Regions from separate parts of the Streptomyces erythrochromogenes genome, predicted to be linked through region 2. Evidence: predicted binding sites of a transcription regulator. Region 2 holds the regulator's gene; the other holds the start of a gene.
The links. The regulator HspR, encoded in region 2, represses chaperone genes until heat shock. The targets are predictions, from matches to a motif close to TTGAGNNNNNNNNNCTCAA.
Positions count from the first base shown of each region.

Region 1: a site for HspR is predicted at 5,670-5,688, ahead of lon (endopeptidase La). Genes of this name have one in related genera too.

Region 1 covers NZ_CP108036.1:2,959,747-2,966,866, forward strand. Annotated here, with positions in the region: gene OHA91_RS13120 (sensor histidine kinase) at 1-1,401, opposite strand, end outside; gene OHA91_RS13125 (protein phosphatase 2C domain-containing protein) at 1,801-2,574, shown strand; gene OHA91_RS13130 (MarR family winged helix-turn-helix transcriptional regulator) at 2,646-3,086, opposite strand; gene lon (endopeptidase La) at 3,224-5,647, opposite strand; gene OHA91_RS13140 (DUF4097 family beta strand repeat-containing protein) at 5,816-6,574, opposite strand; gene OHA91_RS13145 (sulfurtransferase) at 6,671-7,120, opposite strand, start outside.
Region 2 covers NZ_CP108036.1:4,028,067-4,035,186, forward strand. Annotated here, with positions in the region: gene clpB (ATP-dependent chaperone ClpB) at 1-693, opposite strand, end outside; gene OHA91_RS18140 (pyridoxamine 5'-phosphate oxidase family protein) at 810-1,223, shown strand; gene OHA91_RS18145 (Rieske (2Fe-2S) protein) at 1,358-1,672, opposite strand; gene OHA91_RS18150 (hypothetical protein) at 1,669-1,944, opposite strand; gene OHA91_RS18155 (helix-turn-helix domain-containing protein) at 2,029-3,102, shown strand; gene OHA91_RS18160 (heat shock protein transcriptional repressor HspR) at 3,187-3,657, opposite strand; gene dnaJ (molecular chaperone DnaJ) at 3,660-4,838, opposite strand; gene grpE (nucleotide exchange factor GrpE) at 4,878-5,537, opposite strand; gene dnaK (molecular chaperone DnaK) at 5,537-7,120, opposite strand, start outside.

The sequences.
Region 1 (7,120 bases), 1.1 Mb from region 2:
GACGGCGAGCTGGCGTTCCACCAGGCCCAGCGTGCGCAGCGACAGCGAGACGGAGGTCGTCGACATGATGCGGCGGTGCTCCTCCAGCCCCGCGCGCAGCTTCGTCAGCTCCTCTTCGAGCACCTCCCGGCCGGAGGCGAGCGCCTCGTTGCGGCCGATGATGCGGCGCCGGTCGGCGTCGAGGCCGGCGATCCGGGTGTGCAGGGAGACCGTCTGGTCGCGTACGGCGTTCAGGTGCCGGACGACCTCGGCGAACTCGTCGTTGCGGCCGGTGAACCGCACCGGTTCCACCGAGCCCTCGGGCGTCGCCAGCCGCTCCGCGCCGCGCCGCAGGACCGACAGCGGGCGGGTCAGCGAGCGCGCGACGGCGGTGGCGAAGCCCACGGCGACGAGGAACAGCAGGCCGAGCAGGGCGACGAGGATCTCCAGCCGGGTCACGTCGTCGTCGCGCAGGGAGGCGAGGGCGGAGGCCCGTTCTCCGGCGAGGGTGGCCTCTACGGTGCGCATCCGGTCGATGCGCGAGGTGAGCGCGGTGCCGACGGCGGCGCCGTCGGTCTTGCGGTCGGGGGTGGTCAGGGTGGGCCGGTCGGTGAGCCGCTTGAGGTAGTCGTCGGCGGCCTTGACCTCGGGGCCGGTGACGGTGGCGGCGAGGGTCTGGCGTACGTCGGGCCGGGCGACCCGCGCGAAGTCGTCGAGGGCGGCCTGCTCCCGTACGCGCGAGCGCTGGGCGGCGGCGGTGAGTTCGTCGACCGTGGCCGAGCCGGGGGGCTGCTCGCCGCGGGGGACGGCCAGCGCGCCGAGCAGCAGTCCGCGGGTGGCCGAGGCCTGTTCCACGGCCTGGCCCAGGGGCGCCAGCGGGCGGGTGGTGGCGAGGGCGGCCTCGGCGCGCGGCGGGGTCAGCTCGGCGAGCCGGGTGCCCGGGGCGAGGAGTTCGCTGATGACGCCGGTGTAGGCCTGGTGGGCGGCGAGGGCGGTGCCCTTGCCGTCGATGGCTTCGGTGCGGACGGACGCGACGCGGGCGAGGGCCACGGCGAGGGGTTCGTCGACCTCGGCGGCGGCCTCGGCGATCTGCCGGTCGGTACGCAGGATGCGTTCCTGGAGGCCGCCCTTGGCGGCGCCGGGCCGGCCCTTGGCGGCGTACTCGACGACGGCGTCGCGCTCGTCGGCGAGGACGTGCGTGAGGGTGAGGATCTGGCCGGTCTGCTCCGCGAGGGTGACCAGCCGCTGTGAGTCGTTCAGCTCCCTCGCGGCGGTGACGACGGCGGGGGTGCCGGCCGCGAGGACGGTGAGTCCCGCGACGGCGACGCCGACGACCAGCCGGCTGCGCACGCGGACGCGGCGTCCTGCGGGGGCCGGGCCTTCGGCGGCGGTGCCGTTCTTCCGAGACCGCTTCTTCTGCACCGGTGCTCGCAATCCTGTACGTGTGCTTTTGCTCGTCTACTCGTGTGGCCGAGGTAACGGCCGGTCAACAAGTAAACGCCCCCTGCCCCCTCGTACCGCCTCAGACCTTTGCAGCGTGTTGGGGAGAGAGCCGCACATCGCCCACCCGGCCACTCGAACGAGTGAACATCACGGATGAGTTGGCGACCAACTCGGGCACCCGGCCCCAGAGCGGCTCCGTGGACAGGCGGTTGAAAGATCGATGCGGCCTTTGGCAGTATGCCCGCCCACATCGGCCCTCCCGGGCCGGGGCCTTGCCGGCCCGCCCCCGGGACGCCTCGCGTGCAGGGGCCGCCCACCTCTCCCCTCCTGGTCCGCACCGACCCCGTCCTCGGAGCCTCCGCCGGACAGAATGTCCGTATGCGCATCGACCTCGCCACCGCCCCCGGCAGTCAGGAACGCCCCAATGAGGACTGGGTGTCGGCGTCGGCGCCCGCTTCGGGAGGCGGAGTCCTCGTGGCCCTCGACGGGGTCACCCCGCCGGCGGGCGACGTCGGGTGCGTGCACGGAGTGCCGTGGTTCACGGCCCGGCTCGGCGGCCGATTGACCGAACTGTCCGGATCGCGGCGCGACATGCCGCTGGACCGGATCCTGGCCGAGGCCGTCCGCGCCACGGCCGAGACCCATCGCGACACCTGTGACCTTTCTCACGTCCGCACCCCGCAGGCGACGGTGGTCGTGGTCCGCTGGGACGAGGCGTACGTGGAGCACCTCGTGCTCTCGGACTCCGTACTCCTCCTCCAGGCGCCCGGGGGCGAGGTGACGGCCGTGCTCGACGACCGGCTGGACCGGGTGCCGCGCGAGGTGCTGCGCTCGGTGGCGGCTACGGACGCCCTGCGCAACGCCGAGGGCGGGTTCTTCACGGCGGCCGCGGATCCGGCGGTGGCGGCCCGGGCGGTCACGGGGCGCACCCCGCGGGGGCGGGTGCGGGCGGTGGCCGCGCTCACGGACGGGGCGAGCCGGTGGACGGACACGTTCGGGGAGGGCGACTGGGCCGAGTGCCTGGCGGTGCTGCGGAAGGAGGGTGCGGAGGGCCTGATCGGCCGGGTCCGCGCCGTCGAGTCCGACCCGGCCCGCCCGCCGGGCCGGTACAAGCGGCACGACGACGCGTCGGCGGTCTACGCGGAGCTCTGAAGTGCCGCCGGCGCAGCCCTGGGATGCCGCCGGCGCAGCCCTGGGCGGCGCCGACGGGCCCTGGGACGGCGTTACTCGGCGCCCGCGTTCAACTGGTGCAGCAGGCGGGCCAGTTCCGCCACCTCGCCGCGGTCCCAGCCGGCGAGCTTGCGCATGTACTGCTCGCGCCGCGCGCCCCGTACCCGCAGGAAGCGCTCGCGTCCCTCCTCGGTGAGCCCGACGAGGAAGGCCCGGCCGTCGGCGGGGTCCTGCTCGCGGGCGACCAGGCCCAGGACCTCCAGCGCCCGCAGCTGCCGGCTCATGGTGGCCTTGCCGACGCCGAAGTAGGCGGCGAGTTCGGTGGCCCGCTGCCGGCCGGCCGCTTCCAGTCGTACGAGGAGCCCGTACGCGGCGGGCTCCAGCTCGGGGTGGAGCTCGCGGGCCATCTCGCCGGAGGAGGCGCGGGCCCGCCGGAGGAAGACGGACAGCTCCCGCTCCAGGGCAAGGAACTCCTGGTCTTCACTCCCGTGCACGTCCCGCTCCTTCTTCGATGTGTGGCACCCCGGTGGGTGGGGGCCCAGTATTTCGCAGCGGGTGCGCGGACGGCCCGGGGCCCCGCCGCAGCGGGACCCCGGGCCGTCCGGGAGCAGTCCGGAGAGCGGTGCAGCCGTCAGGCGACGGCGGTGACCGGCACCTGTGCCCCGTCCAGGGCGAGCTCCAGCACCTGGCGGACATCGGTCACCGGGTGCACCTCCAGCCCCTCCAGCACCTCAGCCGGGACGTCGTCCAGATCGGCCTCGTTGCGCTTCGGGATGATCACGGTGGTCAGGCCCGCCCGGTGGGCGGCGAGCAGCTTCTGCTTGACCCCGCCGATCGGCAGGACCCGCCCGGTCAGCGAGACCTCGCCGGTCATGGCGACGTCCGTGCGCACCTGGCGCCCGGAGAGCAGCGAGGCGAGGGCGGTGGTCATGGTGATGCCCGCGCTCGGGCCGTCCTTGGGCACGGCGCCCGCCGGGAAGTGGATGTGCACGCCCCGGTCCTTCAGGTCGGCGACGGGGAGTTCCAGTTCGGCGCCGTGCGAGCGCAGGAAGCTCAGCGCGATCTGCGCCGACTCCTTCATCACGTCGCCGAGCTGGCCGGTGAGGGTCAGTCCGGCCGCGCCGGTTTCCGGGTCGGCCAGCGAGGCCTCCACGAACAGCACGTCGCCGCCCGCGCCGGTGACCGCGAGGCCGGTGGCCACGCCGGGGACGGCGGTGCGCCGTTCGGCCGGGTCCTGGGCGGACTCGGGCACGTGGTGCGGGCGTCCGATCAGGCTGCGCAGCTCGTCGGCCCCGATGCGGTACGGGAGCTCGCGCTCGCCCAGCTCGTGCTGGGCGGCGACCTTGCGCAGCAGGCGGGCGACGGCCCGCTCCAGGGTGCGTACGCCCGCCTCGCGGGTGTACTCCCCGGCCAGCTTGCGCAGGGCGTCCTCCTCCAGGACCACCTCGTCGGCGGCGAGCCCGGCGCGCTCCAGCTGGCGGGGCAGCAGGTGGTCGCGGGCGATGACGACCTTCTCGTCCTCGGTGTAGCCGTCGAGGCGGACGAGTTCCATGCGGTCGGCGAGGGCCTCCGGGATGGCCTCCAGCACGTTGGCGGTGGCCAGGAAGACGACATCGCTCAGGTCCAGCTCGACCTCCAGGTAGTGGTCCCGGAAGGTGTGGTTCTGGGCCGGGTCGAGGACCTCCAGGAGGGCGGCCGCGGGGTCGCCGCGGTAGTCGGAGCCGACCTTGTCGATCTCGTCGAGCAGGACCACGGGGTTCATGGATCCGGCTTCCTTGATGGCCCGGACGATGCGGCCGGGCAGGGCGCCGACGTAGGTCCTGCGGTGGCCGCGCACCTCGGCCTCGTCCCGTACGCCGCCGAGCGCGACGCGGACGAACTTGCGGCCCATGGCGTGGGCCACGCTCTCGCCGAGCGAGGTCTTGCCGACACCGGGCGGGCCCACGAGCGCGAGGACGGCGCCCCCTCGGCGGCCCCCGATGACGCCCATGCCGCGCTCGCTGCGGCGCTTGCGCACGGCCAGGTACTCGGTGATGCGGTCCTTCACGTCGCTCAGGCCCGCGTGTTCGGCGTCCAGTACCGCCCGGGCGCCCTGGATGTCGTACTGGTCCTCGGTGCGCTCGTTCCAGGGCAGTTCGAGGACGGTGTCGAGCCAGGTGCGGATCCAGGAGCCCTCGGGGCTCTGGTCGCTGGACCGCTCCAGCTTGTCGACTTCCTTGAGCGCGGCCTCCCGGACCTTCTCGGGGAGGTCGGCGGCCTCGACGCGGGCGCGGTAGTCGTCGGACTCCTCGCCGTCCTTCTCGCCGTTCAGCTCGCGCAGTTCCTTGCGTACGGCCTCCAGCTGGCGGCGGAGCAGGAACTCGCGCTGCTGCTTGTCGACGCCGTCCTGGACGTCCTTGGCGATGGACTCGGCCACGTCCTGTTCGGCGAGGTGGTCGCTGAGCGCCTTGACGGCGAGCTTGAGGCGGGCGACCGGGTCGGCCGTCTCCAGGAGTTCGACCTTCTGCTCGACCGTCAGGAACGGCGAGTACCCGGAGTTGTCGGCGAGGGCGGACACCCCTTCGATCTGCTGGACGCGGTCCACGACCTGCCAGGCCCCGCGCTTCTTGAGCCAGCTGGTGGCGAGGGCCTTGTACTCCTTGACGAGCTCGGCGACGGCGCCCGGCAGCGGGTCGGGGACGGTCTCGTCCACGGTCTCGCCCTCGACCCAGAGCGCCGCTCCGGGCCCGGTGGTTCCGGCGCCGATACGGACGCGGCCGAGGCCGCGGATGAGTGCGCCGGGGTCGCCGCCGGAGAGGCGGCCGACCTGCTCGACGGTTCCGAGCACACCGGTCGCGGCGTACTTGCCGTCGATCCGCGGCACGAGCAGTACCCGGGGCTTGCCTCCCCCGGCTGCCGCCGGGAGCTGTGCCCGGCCCGCCGCGGCCTGGGCCGCCTCGACGGCTCCGCGCACCTCGGCGTCGGACAGGTCCAGCGGGACGACCATTCCGGGCAGCACGACCTCGTCGTCGAGCGGCAGCACGGGCAGGGTGAGCGTTACGGACGTCGAAGCCATGATCTTCCCTCCGGCAGTGAAGTTGAGCTATGCGGACTCAATGCATCTGCGCCCCTTGAATGTTCCCCAACCCCCGTTCGCCGGGGGCGAACGCAGTTCGGGGACACAGCCGGATGTCAGTGGGCGCTGCCAGGAGCCGCCCCCGCCACACGGGCGAGGTGCAGCTGTTCAGCCGTTCAGGGGGGAGATGCGGACGTCGCCCGAGGTGGTCTTCGCCGAGAGCCGGGAGGTGGCCGAGGCGTCGTCGGGGAGGGTGACGTCGCGGGCGCCGGAGGTGGTGGAGACCGAGAGGCGGTAGGGGGCCTCGGGCACCTTCAGGCTGACGTCGCCGGAGGTGGTCTCGGCGAGCACCGAGGAGGGGGCCTTCGCGAAGTCCAGGCGCGTGTCGCCCGAGTCCGAGTGCACCGACGCGCTCGGGCCGGACAGGCCGGTGGCTGTGATCTCGCCCGAACTGGTGCTGATCTTCAGGGGTCCGGCGACGGCCTCGGCCCGGACGTCGCCGGAGTCGGCCTCCACCTCGGCGGCCGCGACGCCCGTCACGGTGATGTCGCCGCTGTCGCTCTCCAGCGTGACCTTCGCGGAGGCGGGGACCTCCAGGCGGTAGTCGATGGAGCAGCTCGCGGAGCACCCGTCGGTGAAGGTGAGCACGCCCCCGCTGACCTGCTGGCCGGGCGTGGGGGCGGTGTCGCCGCGGTAGTGGACGGTACGGCGGACCGTGACGCCGGGACCGGTGCCCGGGGTGACTTCGATCGACCCGGCCCGGGTGCCGGTCACCTCGACGGCGGTGACCGCCTCGGTGACCGTCGTGTCGGCGCGAGCCGTCCTGCGCGGGCCGTCGACGAAGGAGCAACCGGCCAGGACGAGGCCGGCCGCGAGGGCGACGGCCGCGGCGCGGGCGGCCCGGGCCGCCGTGGTGTGGGAAGTCATGCACCGATCCTCCGGGGCCGGCGCCGCGCGGCCGATGGTGCCGGTACCCGGATCGGATGTCGGGCTATCCCCCGGGCCCCGCACCGGTGGGCGTCGTCAGCGGCCCGGGCCGGTGACGACCGGGCGCTGGGGCGAGGGCAGGCCCCATTCGCTCCAGGAGCCGTCGTACACCGCCAGGTCCCGGTAGCCGACGAGGTCGGCGCCGAGGGCCAGTACGCAGGCGGTCACCCCGGAGCCGCAGCTGAAGCGGAGGCGTTCGCGGCCGCCCGCGGCCGCCTCGAAGGCCGCGCGGAGTTCCCCGGCCGGGCGCATCAGGCCGTCGGGGCGCTGGAGTTCGCCGAACGGGAGGCTGGCCGCGCCCGGCATGTGGCCGCCGCGCAGGCCAGGACGGGGTTCGGGTGCGGTGCCCTCGAAGCGGTCGCGGGTACGCGCGTCCAGGACGGCCGCGGCCGGGTCGGCCAGGGCCGCTGCGACGGCCTCGGCGTCGATCAGCAGTCCTGGGCGGGGCCGGGCGGTGAAGGAGCCGCGCGGGCCCCCGTACTCGGG
Region 2 (7,120 bases):
CTCGGGCACGTCGCCCTTGACGATGCGCTGGGCCAGGCCCTCGACGACGGCCGTCTTGCCGACGCCGGGCTCGCCGATGAGCACCGGGTTGTTCTTCGTACGGCGCGAGAGCACCTGCACGACGCGCCGGATCTCGTGGTCGCGGCCGATGACGGGGTCGAGCTTGCCGTCGCGCGCGGCCGCCGTGAAGTCGGTGCCGAACTTCTCCAGGGCCTTGTACTGGCCCTCGGGGTCGGGGGTGGTCACCCGCCGTGCTCCTCGTGCGTTCTGGAAGGCGTCCAGCAGCTTCTTCGCCGTCGCGCCCTGGGCGGAAAGGACCTCACCGGCCGCGCCGCCCTTGGCGGCGACGGCGATGAGCAGGTGTTCGGTGGAGAGGTACTCGTCGCCGAGCTTGCCCGCCTCGCTGTCGGCCTCGGCGAGTACGGCGAGCAGGTCGCGGGTGGGCTGCGGGGGCGCGACCGTGGAGCCGGTGACGCTGGGCAGCGCGGCGAGGAGGCGTTCGGCGCCGCTGCGCACGGCGGCCTGGTCGGCCTCCGTGGCGATCAGCAGGTCGATCACGTTCTCGTTGTCCTCGCCGGCGAGCAGGGCCAGCAGCAGGTGCGCGGGGGTCAGGTCCGCGTGGCCTTCCTTGACGGCCCTGCTGGTGGCCGCGTTCAGCGCGTCCCGGCTCTTGTTGGTCAGCTCGGCGTCCACTGCGTCTTTCTCCTCTCCGAGGGATGCAACTAGGTCTGACAGGGTCAGCGTATGCAAAGTTGAGTCTATTCCACTCAAGGCAGTTGAGGGGACGGCTTGCCCGTACCCTTCGGGCCATGTCCCATGACGTACTCAACCCGACGCCCGAGTACCTCGCCTTCTGGCGGGAGCGGCACGTCTGCACGCTGACCACCCCGCGCCCCGACGGGACCCCGCACGTGGTGCCGGTGGGCGTGACGTACGACCCCGCAGCCGGCCTGGCCCGGGTGATCAGCAACAAGCACAGCAAGAAGGTCCGCAACGTCCTGGCGGCGCAGGCCGCGCAGGAGGGCGGGGCGCGGGTGGCGGTCTGCCAGATGGAAGGGCGCCGCTGGGCCACGCTCGAGGGCCGCGCGGTGGTCCGCACGGACGAGGCGTCGGTCGCCGACGCGGTGGCGCGCTACGCGGAGCGGTACGGGCGGACGCCGTCGCCCAATCCCGACCGAGTGGTCGTGGAGATCACCCTGGACCGGGCCATGGGTCGCGCATGAGCCGTTGATTCTTCATCTTGTCCGGTTCACGCACTGGACGCAGGCATCACAACGGCGCCATCGTGGTCAGGTCCACGATGGCGCCGTTGTGTGGGGGTAGCGCCTGAGCGATCTGCAACGACGGGGGAATCGCTTCAGGCACTGCGGGGGGTGGCGGTGGTGATGTCGGGTTCGAAGAGCTGGTGGTCCCGCTGGTCGAGATTGACGAAGACCATTCCGTAGCGCACCTCGCAGCGGACGGGCTGCGGCGCGCCGCGCGGGCGGCGCAGGCACCGGTAGGCACGTACGTCCTCGTCCTCCTCGCGCACGATGACGATCGGTTGGCCGAACAGGGTGACCATCAACGAGTCGCCGGGGTGGGGGATGGCCGTGGCGAGGTCGATGAACTGCCAGCCCGATCGGTAGGCGGACGCCATCTCGCGGCGGAAGCCGCGGTCGTCGGGGGTCATGCGGACACTCCAGCGGGAGCCTCGGTCCAGCCGGTGTCGTCCTTACCGCCCAGCTCGGCGCTGGTCCATCCGGTGTCGGCGTACTTGCCCACGGGTGCCGTGGTCCAGCCGGTGTCGAACTCCGTGCTCGTCAGGCTCGTGCCCTGACCGTCCCTAGCGCTCCCCGCGTCACTTTCGACGGCGCTGACTGCCCCAAATACCGCAACGGCGGAGAAACCTATGGCAAGCACCGAGCGAAGCATTCTCTTGTACATGGTCGGCTTCGTCCTCACTTGATGGAATCCTCTCCCCCGCGTGTCAGACGATGGCTCATTCAGGCACGTCAATGCCACAGGGACGATGCATCATGTTCTTGCATGTTCAGGACCCTGGGGGGTGGAGATTTGACGCGAAACGAGACAATGGCGACACATCCCCACCCCGTCACGTCCATGTGCGCCGAGGGGACCCGGCTCTACGCGGCTGCCCTGAGCACCGGCCGGATCGCCCGGGGAGAGATCCAGAACGCCCCCTGCCTGCTGGAACTCGCCCTTCTGCAGCCCGACCCGGATGACGCGAACCAACTCCGGCCGGTTCCCCCGTCCGTGGCTTTGGCGCAACGGCTCCATCCGATTGAACGCGAGATCCAGGACCGCCGACGCAGCGCTGTAGATCTCACCGACACTTTCGAGCCTTTCCTGGCCATCAGCGCACAGAGTCCGGCCGACACCCATGCCATCACGGTGCTGGAGGGTTTCGAAAGGATCAACGCCGCACTGAACCTCGCGACGGCCGAATGCCACACCGAGGTGCTGACGGTCCAGCCGGGCGGAGCGCGCCCCTCCGAGGCTCTCACACAAGCCCTGGAGCGCGACCAGCCGTTGATCGACCGCGGGGTCAGCATACGGACCCTCTACCAGCACACCGCGCGGCACAGCCAGGGCACCCTCGCCTACGTGGACCGCATCTCCATGGGCAAGGTCGAGATCCGCACGCTCGAAGAGCTGATAGAGCGCCTCATCATCTTCGACCGCACGGTGGCCTTCATCCCCGTGAGCGACGACCGGCGGGTCGCGCTGGAGCTGCGCCACCCCGGCCTCGTCGACTACCTCATCAAGGTGTTCGAGCAGCTGTGGCACCGCGCCGTGCCCCTCACGGAGGAGGTGACGTACCGCAGCACCCCCGGCGGCATCACCGGCGTGCAGCGCACCATCGCCCAGCTCCTCATCGAGGGGCACGTGGACGAGGCCATCGCCCGGCGCCTGGGCATGAACGTGCGGACCTGCCGCGCCCACATCGCCAAGCTCGCCACCACCCTCGGCAGCGGCAGCCGGGCCCAGCTCGGCTACCTCATCGCCCAGTCCGGCATCCTGGGCCGCCCCTCCGCCCCGCAGGAGTGCGAGGACGCCGATCCGGACCGGGACCCGCACCGGGACCCCGAAGACCTCTAGAAGGCCTCTGGAAAGCCTTCAGGCCCCGCCCCGGGAGGGGCGGGGCCTGAAAGGTGTGCTCCGGGAGCCCGGGCGACCTGCCGGTCAGTCCAGCGGCCGCTTGGGGCTGGGGCGCCAGACCACCAGGGCGCTGCCCGGCTGCGGCGGCTGGTACGGGACCAGGTCGCGCCGGTACGAGGCGTGCACCTGGGCCTCGCGGGCCCGCAGCGTTGCCGCCGCGCCGTCCACCGCGGCCGAGAGCTCGGCGACGCGCTGCTGGAGCGCGGCCACCTGGTTCTCCAGTTCGATGATCCGCTTGATGCCCGCCAGGTTGATGCCCTCGTCCTGGGACAGCGCCTGCACCGTGCGGAGCAGTTCGATGTCCCGGGCCGAGTAGCGCCGGCCGCGGCCGGCCGTACGGTCCGGGGAGACCAGGCCGAGACGGTCGTACTGGCGGAGGGTCTGCGGGTGCAGACCCGAGAGCTGGGCGGCCACCGAGATCACGTAGACCGGGGTCTCGTCGGTGAGTTGGTAGCCCCCGCCCAAGCGGGAGGACTGTCGTCGGCGGCCGTCCATGCTCATGCTCCCTTCGCGGACTCGAACAGCGCGGAGCGCGGGTCCTCGGACTCCGTCGCCTCGCGGTACATCTCCAGCGCCTCGCGGGCCTTGTCCGACAGCTCGGTCGGAACCGCCACTTCCACGGTGACCAGAAGGTCCCCGCGGGTGCCGTCCTTGCGGACCGCCCCCTTGCCGCGGGCCCGCATCGTACGCCCGTTCGGGGTGCCCGGGGGCAGTTTCAGCGTCACCGACGGGCCGTTCAGGGTCGGGACCTTGATGTCGGCGCCCAGCGCCGCCTCCGCGAACGTCACCGGGACGGTCACCGTGAGGTTGTCGTCCTTGCGGCCGAACACCGGGTGGGTACCGACGTGCACGACCACGTAGAGGTCGCCGGCCGGACCGCCGCGCTCGCCGGGAGCGCCCTTGCCGCGCAGCCGGATCCGCTGGCCGTCGGAGACGCCCGCCGGGATCCGGACCTGCATGGTGCGCGAGCTGCGGGCACGGCCGCTGCCCTTGCAGACGTCGCAGGGGGTCTCCGCGATCAGGCCGCGGCCCTTGCAGTCCGCGCAGGGGTCGGTCAGCGAGAAGCCCCCGCCGCTGCCCCGCGAGACCTGGCCGGTGCCGACGCAGGTCGGGCACACCCGGGGCGTGCCGTTCTTGTCGCCGGTGCCCGAACAGGCCTTGCAGGGCGCCTGCGAGGACATCCGGAGCGGGACCGTGGCCCCGTCCACCGCCTCCGTGAAGGAGAGGGTGACCTCCGACTCGACGTCCTGGCCGCGGCGCGGCTGGGTGCGGGTGCCCGCACCCGGGCCGGCGCCGCGGTTGAAGAGGCCGCCGAAGACATCGCCCAGGCCGCCGCCGAAGCCGCCGGCCTGACCGCCCTGCTGGGTGCCGCCGAAGAGGTCGCCCAGGTCGAAGTTGAACGAACCGCCGCCGCCCGGCCCGGGGCGGAAGCCGCCGTTGCCGAACAGGGCGCGCGCCTCGTCGTACTCCTTGCGCTTCTTGGCGTCCCCGAGGATGTCGTTCGCCTCGGAGATCTCCTTGAAGCGCTCCTCGGCGGCGGCGTCGCCCTTGTTGGCGTCCGGGTGGAACTCGCGCGCGAGCTTCCGGTACGCCTTCTTGATCTCGGCCTCGGTGGCGTCCTTCGGGACACCGAGGACCTTGTAGTAGTCCTTCTCGACGAAGTCCTTCGTGCTCATCCTCGGTGTCCCTCCTCCCGTGCCTCTACGTGAACTGCGTCAGCCCTTGTCGGCTGCATCCGTGTCCTCGCCGGACGGCTTGTCGCCCTCCGCGGACTCGGACTTGGGGGCCGCGCCCGGCTGGGGCTCGGCCACCGCGACCCGTGCGGGACGGATCGTACGCTCGCCGATCCGGTAGCCCGGCTGCAGGATCGCCACACAGGTCGTCTCCGTGACGTCCGGCGCGTACGAGTGCATCAGGGCCTCGTGGACCGTCGGGTCGAAGGGCTCGCCCTCCTTGCCGAACTGCTGCAGGCCCATCTTGGCGGCGACCGTCTCCAGCGATTCGGCCACCGACTTGAAGCCGCCGACCAGCTCGCCGTGCTCCCGCGCCCGGCCGATGTCGTCGAGCGTCGGCAGGAGCTCCGTCAGGAGGGACGCGACCGCGATCTCCTTGACGGTGATCCGGTCCCGCTCCACCCGGCGGCGGTAGTTCTGGTACTCCGCCTGCAGCCGCTGGAGGTCCGCGGTGCGCTCGCCGAGCGCGGTACGGGCCTGGTCCAGCTGCGCCAGCAGGGCCACATCCTGTGCGCTGTCCCCGGCCGGGGCCGCCCCCTCCGCCGTGTCGGCGGAGTCGGCGGCCTTCGGCCCGGCGTCGTCCTGAGCGGCGTCGGCGGGGACTTCGGGCTCCTCGTCGAAGCCCGGGGTCTCCTCCGACATCAGGCAGCGCCACCCTTCGGCTTCTCGTCGTCGACGATCTCGGCGTCTACGACGTCGTCGTCGGCCTTGGCCTGGCCCGCGTCACCGGCACCCGCGGCGCCCTGGGCGGCCTGGGCGTCGGCGTAGATCGCCTGGCCGAGCTTCTGGCTGACCGCGGCGAGCTTCTCGGTCGCGCTGCGGATCTCGCCGGTGTCCTCGCCCTTGAGCTTCTCCTTCAGCTCGGCGACGGCGGACTCGACCTCGGTCTTGACCTCGGCCGGGACCTTGTCCTCGTTGTCCTTGACGAACTTCTCCGTCTGGTAGACGAGCTGCTCGCCCTGGTTGCGGGACTCGGCGGCCTCCTTGCGGCGCAGGTCCTCGTCCGCGTACTGCTCCGCCTCCTGGCGCATGCGGTCGACCTCGTCCTTGCCGAGCGAAGAGCCGCCGGTGACGGTCATCTTCTGCTCCTTGCCCGTGCCGAGGTCCTTCGCGGTCACGTGCATGATGCCGTTCGCGTCGATGTCGAAGGAGACCTCGATCTGCGGGACGCCACGCGGGGCCGGCGGCAGGCCGGTCAGCTCGAACATGCCGAGCTTCTTGTTGTACGCCGCGATCTCGCGCTCGCCCTGGTAGACCTGGATCTGCACGGACGGCTGGTTGTCCTCGGCCGTCGTGAAGATCTCGGACCGCTTGGTCGGGATCGTGGTGTTGCGCTCGATGAGCTTGGTCATGATGCCGCCCTTGGTCTCGATGCCGAGGGACAGCGGGGTCACGTCGAGGAGCAGGACGTCCTTGACCTCACCCTTGAGGACACCGGCCTGGAGGGTGGCGCCGATGGCGACGACCTCGTCCGGGTTGACGCCCTTGTTGGCGTCCTGACCGCCGGTGAGCTCCTTGACGAGCTCGGCGACGGCCGGCATGCGGGTGGAGCCGCCGACCAGGACCACGTGGTCGATCTCGGACAGCTGGATGCCGGCGTCCTTGATGACGTTGTGGAACGGGGTCTTGCAGCGGTCGAGCAGGTCCGCGGTCAGCTGCTGGAACTGGGCGCGCGTGAGCTTCTCGTCCAGGTGCAGCGGGCCCTCGGCGGAAGCCGTGATGTAGGGCAGGTTGATCGAGGTCTCCGTGGAGGAGGACAGCTCGATCTTCGCCTTCTCGGCGGCCTCGCGCAGACGCTGCAGGGCCATCTTGTCCTTGGACAGGTCGACGCCGTGGCCGTTGGCGAACTGCTTCACCAGGTAGTCGACGACGCGCTGGTCCCAGTCGTCACCACCGAGGTGGTTGTCACCGTTGGTGGCCTTCACCTCGACGACGCCGTCGCCGATCTCCAGGAGCGACACGTCGAAGGTGCCGCCACCGAGGTCGAAGACGAGGATGGTCTGGTCGTCCTTGTCGAGACCGTAGGCCAGGGCGGCGGCCGTCGGCTCGTTGACGATGCGCAGGACGTTCAGGCCCGCGATCTCGCCGGCCTCCTTGGTCGCCTGACGCTCGGAGTCGTTGAAGTAGGCCGGGACGGTGATGACCGCGTCCGTGACCTTCTCACCCAGGTAGGCCTCGGCGTCGCGCTTCAGCTTCTGCAGGATGAAGGCGCTCATCTGCTGCGG